2 linked regions of the Salinivibrio kushneri genome follow. The protein of the gene in region 1 interacts with the protein of each later gene in a pairwise test. Links are inferred from orthologs where the notes say so. Each region holds a gene or a part of one and is shown in the gene's direction. Other genes may lie near its edges. The genes, in order: uvrA and uvrB.

Region 1 (3,750 bases):
GCGTAGACAACATGGTGGAAAAACCCGATCCGGGCAATGCGCCAAGTAACCTCGCCATCATTGGTCGGTATATTCTTACGCCTGATATCTTTGATCTGCTGGAAAACACCCCGCCGGGTAAAAACGGCGAAGTGCAGATCACCGATGCACTGCTCAAACAGGCACAATCAGGCTGTGTACTGGCGTACAAATTTAAAGGCGAGCGCTTTGATTGTGGCAGCGTGGAAGGCTTTATTGAAGCCACCAATCACTGCTACAAGCACCACTACCTTGGCGGAAGCAACAAAGACGAAGCGACGGTGAAGAATCGTCGATAACGTAAACCGCGTCGGATCGCGTGTTTTTCCCCTTCGTGTAAAGGCTGTGTAAATATACAGCCTTTTTATTTGGTCATGGTCATGTCTGTGCCATACTAGGCGACCAACCAGTGAGCTGACTGAGTAGTAGGATAATAATGGACAATATCGACGTCAGAGGCGCGCGCACGCACAACCTCAAAAATATCAACCTCACCATCCCTCGCGACAAGCTGATCGTGATTACCGGCCTATCTGGCTCGGGAAAATCATCGCTGGCCTTCGACACCCTATACGCTGAAGGCCAGCGCCGTTACGTTGAATCCTTGTCAGCGTACGCACGTCAGTTTCTTTCCTTGATGGAAAAGCCGGATGTTGACCATATTGAGGGCCTGTCGCCTGCCATCTCGATAGAGCAAAAGTCCACGTCGCACAATCCACGCTCAACGGTCGGCACCATCACTGAAGTGTACGACTACTTACGCTTACTTTATGCGCGTGTCGGCGAGCCACGTTGTCCCACTCATGATGTGACCTTAGCGGCTCAGACCATCAGCCAGATGGTCGATAAAGTGCTTGCACTGCCGGAGGGCAGCAAGCTGATGTTGCTCGCACCGATCATCAAAAATCGGAAAGGGGAGCATGTTAAAACGCTTGAGAATTTAGCCGCTCAAGGGTTTATCCGTGCAAGGATCAATGGTGAAGTGTGCGATCTATCCGATCCGCCGACACTTGAACTGCAAAAAAAGCACACCATTGAAGTGGTGGTCGATCGCTTTAAAGTGCGCAGTGATCAACAGCAGCGTCTGGCCGAATCATTTGAAACCGCGCTCGAACTCACCGGCGGCAGCGCGGTGATCAGTTGGATGGACGGCGAAGGGGAAGAGATCATTTTTTCTGCCAACTTTGCCTGCCCACATTGCGGTTACAGCATGCAAGAGCTTGAGCCGCGCCTGTTCTCGTTCAATAACCCAGCCGGCGCCTGTGGCACCTGTGACGGCTTGGGAGTGCAACAATATTTTGACCCTAAACGCGTGATTCAAAACCCAGCGGTTAGCTTAGCGGGGGGCGCGATCCGAGGCTGGGATCGACGTAATTTTTATTACTTCCAAATGCTGCGATCGCTGTCTGAGCATTACGGGTTTGATTTGGAAGTGCCATGGCAAGATCTCTCCGGCACCATTCAGGATATCCTCTTGTATGGGTCAGGGCCAAAAGAGATCGAGTTCAAATACGTCAACGATCGGGGCGATATTCGTGTACGCAAACATCCGTTTGAGGGGATCCTCAACAATATGGAGCGTCGCTATCGCGACACTGAATCCAACGCCGTACGCGATGAACTGGCCAAATACATCGCCACTAAACCCTGTGCCAGCTGCGGTGGCTCACGCTTACGCCAAGAAGCCCGTCATGTGTTTATCGACGGCCACAATCTACCCGAGGTTTGTGAGCTGAGCATTCAACAGGCGCTGGATTTCTTTGAACAACTGACCTTAACCGGACAGCGCGCCAAAATTGCCGAAAAGGTGATGAAAGAGATCCACGACCGGCTGCGGTTTTTGGTCAATGTGGGGCTTAACTACCTGAATTTATCGCGCAGTGCCGATACCCTCTCTGGTGGTGAAGCACAGCGTATTCGACTAGCCAGCCAAATTGGCGCGGGCTTGGTCGGCGTGATGTACGTCCTGGATGAGCCTTCTATTGGCCTGCACCAGCGTGACAATGCCCGTTTGCTTGACACCTTGGAGCACCTGCGCGATTTAGGAAACACCGTGATGGTGGTCGAACATGATGAAGATGCCATACGTGCGGCCGACTACATCATTGATATTGGCCCGGGGGCCGGCGCACATGGTGGACAAATTGTTGCCGAAGGCAGTTTAAAGGACATACTCGCCAGTGAATCGTCACTGACAGGTCAGTATCTAAGTGGTAAACAAGCGATTGAGGTGCCTGCACAACGCATTGAGCGCGACCCGAGCAAAATGCTGACTCTAAAGGGGGCGACGGGCAACAACCTGAAAAACGTTGATCTCCACCTGCCTGTCGGGCTACTGACCTGCGTGACGGGCGTGTCGGGCTCAGGCAAATCAACGCTTATCAACGACACCTTCTTTAAAGTTGCCCACCAGCAATTAAACGGCGCGACCACCGCTGATCCAGCGCCTTACGAGTCGATTGATGGGTTGGGACATTTCGACAAGGTGATCGATATTGACCAAAGTCCTATTGGCCGTACCCCACGCTCAAACCCCGCCACTTATACGGGGATCTTTACCCCGATCCGTGAGCTTTTCGCCGGTACCCAAGAGGCGCGAGCACGCGGGTATAAAGTCGGCCGTTTTAGCTTTAACGTGCGCGGTGGACGCTGCGAAGCCTGCCAAGGTGATGGCGTGATCAAAGTGGAAATGCACTTTTTACCCGATGTGTATGTGCCTTGTGATGTGTGTAAAGGGAAGCGTTATAACCGTGAAACACTCGAAGTGCGCTATAAAGGTAAAACCATCGATGAAGTGCTGGAGATGACTGTCGAAGACGCGCGTGCGTTTTTTGACGCCGTGCCCGCTATCAAGCGTAAACTGCAAACATTGATGGATGTCGGCTTGAGCTATATTCGCCTTGGCCAAGCCGCCACCACCTTGTCAGGCGGCGAAGCGCAGCGTGTAAAACTGGCCCGTGAGCTGTCTAAGCGCGATACCGGTAAAACGCTCTACATCCTCGATGAACCAACCACGGGGCTTCATTTCCATGATATTCAACAACTGCTGAATGTCTTACATCGCTTGCGCGAACAGGGCAACACTATCGTGGTAATCGAGCATAATCTGGATGTGATAAAAACCGCGGATTGGATCATCGACTTAGGGCCAGAAGGCGGTAACGGCGGCGGTGAGATCATCGCCCAAGGCACGCCAGAAGACATCGTCAATGTGGTGGGTAGCCACACGGCTCACTTCCTGAAACCTATGTTGGAGCGATAATGACCTCAGCGCTGCCGCAGAGTCGTGTGATACGAAAGCCGCTAACAACCCCATTTCTGCTAGCGTTAGCGGCCTTGTGGTTAATCTGCTTACCACTCTACTCGGTATCTCTCCCGCTGGTGGGCATACGCCACCCTGCGGCAGCCTTATCACTACTGACCTTGGCGTTTACCTTAGGGTTTGCCTGCCTGGAAATCGTGCGTCAACATACCTGGCGTGCAAGCCGACTGACCTGGATGCTCGGTTTGGCAACAGGCCTGGCGATTGTTCCCTATTTCTATCCGCACGCTGAGGCACTCAATAGCGGTTATGCCATGGCCGCCTTGATACTTAGCCTCGGTTTCTTCTCCAGCCTTCAGCAGTTTGTGTTTAACCATTCGCAGCGGCAAAAGCTACTCGGGGTATTTTTGCTCGCCTCTTGGCTAGCGGTGCTGTCGGTGTTGGGTAATCAATCACCACCGGGCATGGGG
Region 2 (3,303 bases), 1.6 Mb from region 1 along the record:
CCTCGAAAGGTGTCAACTCATGAGAAGCAATAAAATCTGTCTTTTCAATCGACTGCTGAAAAGCTAGCCAGCGACGATGATAAAAACATCATAGTGGCGATTGATTGAGCATAGAGGCTAGTTTTGTCTTGACTTTTTACACAGCCGATTCTGAAAGGGCTCTCAGCGGTTACCCACAGATTCTGTGGATAACCATGTGTGTGGATCTTGATCAACTAACTATATGACTGATTTTATACAAGCTTGATGCAGCCATGGTAGGTAGGGAGATAGCTGTAAGGTGTTGATTTTTAGTGGGTGTGCTTTTTTTAACGCAATAAGTTTGAAAAAAAATCGATCGTGGATTATGCACAGGTCGCTATTTGTTCAACCCTTGAGTATCGGGGATAAAACAGTCATAAGGGAAAATGTTCAGTAGAAATGTGCGCGAAAACGCATGATTCAGAGGCTTTATCTTTATAGCACTATAGTTACTTAGCGCTTTGTCTTCGCTTAGAGAGGCTGGATGCATTGACTGCATGCCAAAAGAGGAACGATAGGTTACCTAGACACCCTCATGAGATCAAGCACTCAAGACGAAAAAGATCGCAATTGGTGGTTTGTCAGTAGTTAACCGCAATCGTTGACTCCGTAGGGCGAGTCAGGACAATAGATGTTTCGCTTTAGCGCCCCATGCTGGACATCGTGGTCAGCCCCAAACAGGATAGTTTCATGAGTAAAACATTTACGCTGCATTCTGCTTTTAAGCCATCAGGCGATCAGCCTGAGGCCATCCATCGTCTGTGTGAAGGGTTAGAGGCCGGCCTTGCCCATCAAACGTTGCTGGGGGTAACAGGGTCGGGGAAAACGTTCACAATGGCTAATGTCATTGCTGAGCTCGATCGCCCGACGATGATATTGGCACCTAATAAAACCTTGGCTGCTCAGCTCTATGGGGAAATGCGCGAGTTTTTTCCTGACAACGCGGTAGAGTATTTCGTTTCTTACTACGATTATTATCAACCAGAGGCGTATGTTCCGTCGACGGATACCTTCATAGAAAAAGATGCATCGATAAATGATCATGTCGAGCAGATGCGCTTGTCGGCGACCAAGGCGTTGATGGAACGCCGTGATGTGGTGATTGTGGCCTCTGTCTCTGCCATATATGGCTTGGGCGACCCCGATTCATATTTAAAAATGATGCTTCACATCCGTCGTGGTGACTTGCTCGACCAGCGTACCATTTTGCAACGTCTCGCTGAATTACAGTACACCCGCAATGATATGGCCTTTGAGCGCGGAACGTTTCGCGTTCGCGGTGAAGTCATCGATATCTTTCCGGCCGAATCGGACAAAGATGCCATACGGGTGGAGCTGTTTGACGACGAGGTGGAAACCATTAGCGTGTTTGATCCCTTAACGGGGCAGGTGAGTGTCAAAGACATGCCCCGTTGCACCATCTATCCTAAAACGCACTATGTCACCCCACGAGAGCGTATTCTCGAAGCGGTCGAGCAGATAAAAATGGAGCTATCGGCACGTAAAAAAACACTGCTGGAGCATAACAAACTGCTGGAAGAGCAGCGCATCACACAGCGAACGCAGTTTGATATTGAGATGATGAATGAGTTGGGCTATTGCTCGGGTATCGAAAACTACTCGCGTTATTTGAGTGGTCGAGCAGAAGGCGAACCACCACCAACCTTGTTTGACTATTTACCCGCTGATGGGTTGTTGATCATCGATGAGTCACACGTCACTGTGTCGCAAATTGGTGCCATGTACAAAGGCGATCGCTCGCGTAAAGAGACCTTGGTGGACTACGGGTTTCGGTTGCCTTCAGCGTTGGATAACCGGCCGCTAAAATTTGATGAGTTTGAAGCACTCGCGCCACAAACCGTGTATGTTTCTGCCACACCGGGTAATTATGAGGCTGAGAAATCAGGGTCGGATATCATTGATCAAGTGGTGCGTCCGACGGGTCTTATCGACCCGGAGATAGAAGTGCGTCCCGTTGCGACCCAAGTTGATGATTTACTCTCCGAAGTGCGCGCGCGTCGAGAGCGAGACGAACGCGTGCTGGTGACGACCTTGACCAAGCGCATGGCCGAAGACTTAACCGAATACATGCAAGAGCATGATGTGCGAGTGCGTTACCTTCACTCCGATATTGATACGGTGGAACGCATGGAAATTATTCGGGATCTCCGTCTTGGTGAGTTTGATGTCTTAGTCGGGATTAACTTACTTCGTGAAGGGTTAGATATGCCGGAGGTGTCTTTGGTTGCGATTTTGGATGCGGATAAAGAGGGCTTTTTGCGCTCTGAACGTTCATTGATTCAAACCATTGGCCGTGCAGCGCGTAACCTTCACGGTAAAGCGATTTTGTATGGCGATTCGATCACCAAGTCGATGAAACGCGCCATTGATGAAACGGAGCGACGCCGGGCGAAGCAAATTGCACATAATGAGGCGCATGGCATCACGCCACAGAAATTGAACAAGAAAGTGATGGACGTGATGGAGATAGGCACGGGTAAACGGGGTAAAACCGCAAAACCAGCAGCCAAGTCGTTGCGTGCCGTTGCTGAGCCTGATGCGGACTATGCGTTGAAGTCACCACAACAAATTGATGCTGAAATCAAAAAACTAGAAAGTCAGATGTTTGAGGCGGCCCAGAACCTTGAGTTTGAAACCGCGGCACAATTGCGCGATCAGTTACAAGCACTGCGTGAGCAATTTATTGTTAACAGTTAATGGGGTGAAAAATCACCGCTTTAAGGTAAAAAAAAAGCCAACCTAAATGACAGGTTGGCTACAGTGTTTCAGTGAGTGAAAACTCACAAACAACGTCAGTTGGCTAGGTGACCCCTGAGGGTCACTGGAATAGATGCATTTGGCGTGCCAAAAATAAAAGATAGTGATTACATCGACAAAACGTGTGGTTTTAACGGACCAGCCCAGCTACAATGGTTGCAAAATTGCATAATGCAACGCATTTCGCATACGCTCGTGCAACTGAGTGAGTTAACGCTACACGCCGCGATGCGATTCTTGGAGGATACATGCCAGCTCTATCACCCAGTAAACGAATATTGATGGTGGAAGACACTGCGTCGGTTGCGGCGTTATATAAATCCTACCTTAACCCCTTAGATGTGGATGTCACCATTGTAGGGACAGGGCAGGATGCGATGGCTTTTTTCGAGCAAGAAGGCGATCAGTTAGCACTGATGATCTTAGATTTACGCCTGCCGGATATGTCGGGCATCGATGTGCTTGCCAAAGTGCGAGCGGTCGCGCCCAACTTACCTGTGATTA

The links.
Region 2: the proteins of uvrA (region 1) and uvrB interact in binary tests that used the Escherichia coli proteins (3 or more experiments, as listed by UniProt). The link is inferred for Salinivibrio kushneri from one-to-one orthologs.

Annotation. Positions count from the first base shown.
Region 1 is NZ_CP114588.1:282,524-286,273, reverse strand. What follows is about bases 58-3,480. They hold uvrA (excinuclease ABC subunit UvrA), read left to right. Parts: upstream 58-454; coding sequence 455-3,280; downstream 3,281-3,480. Other genes in these bases: N8M53_RS01445 (Wzy polymerase domain-containing protein), read left to right, coding at 3,280-3,480; galU (UTP--glucose-1-phosphate uridylyltransferase GalU), read left to right, coding at 58-317. Also shown: more of galU, read left to right, coding at 1-57; more of N8M53_RS01445, read left to right, coding at 3,481-3,750. UniProt on the Escherichia coli protein: The UvrABC repair system catalyzes the recognition and processing of DNA lesions. UvrA is an ATPase and a DNA-binding protein. A damage recognition complex composed of 2 UvrA and 2 UvrB subunits scans DNA for abnormalities.
Region 2 is NZ_CP114588.1:1,886,455-1,889,757, reverse strand. The notes cover bases 250-3,225. They hold uvrB (excinuclease ABC subunit UvrB), read left to right. Parts: upstream 250-711; coding sequence 712-2,739; downstream 2,740-3,225. Other genes in these bases: luxO (quorum-sensing sigma-54 dependent transcriptional regulator LuxO), read left to right, coding at 3,048-3,225. Outside these bases: more of luxO, read left to right, coding at 3,226-3,303. UniProt on the Escherichia coli protein: The UvrABC repair system catalyzes the recognition and processing of DNA lesions. A damage recognition complex composed of 2 UvrA and 2 UvrB subunits scans DNA for abnormalities.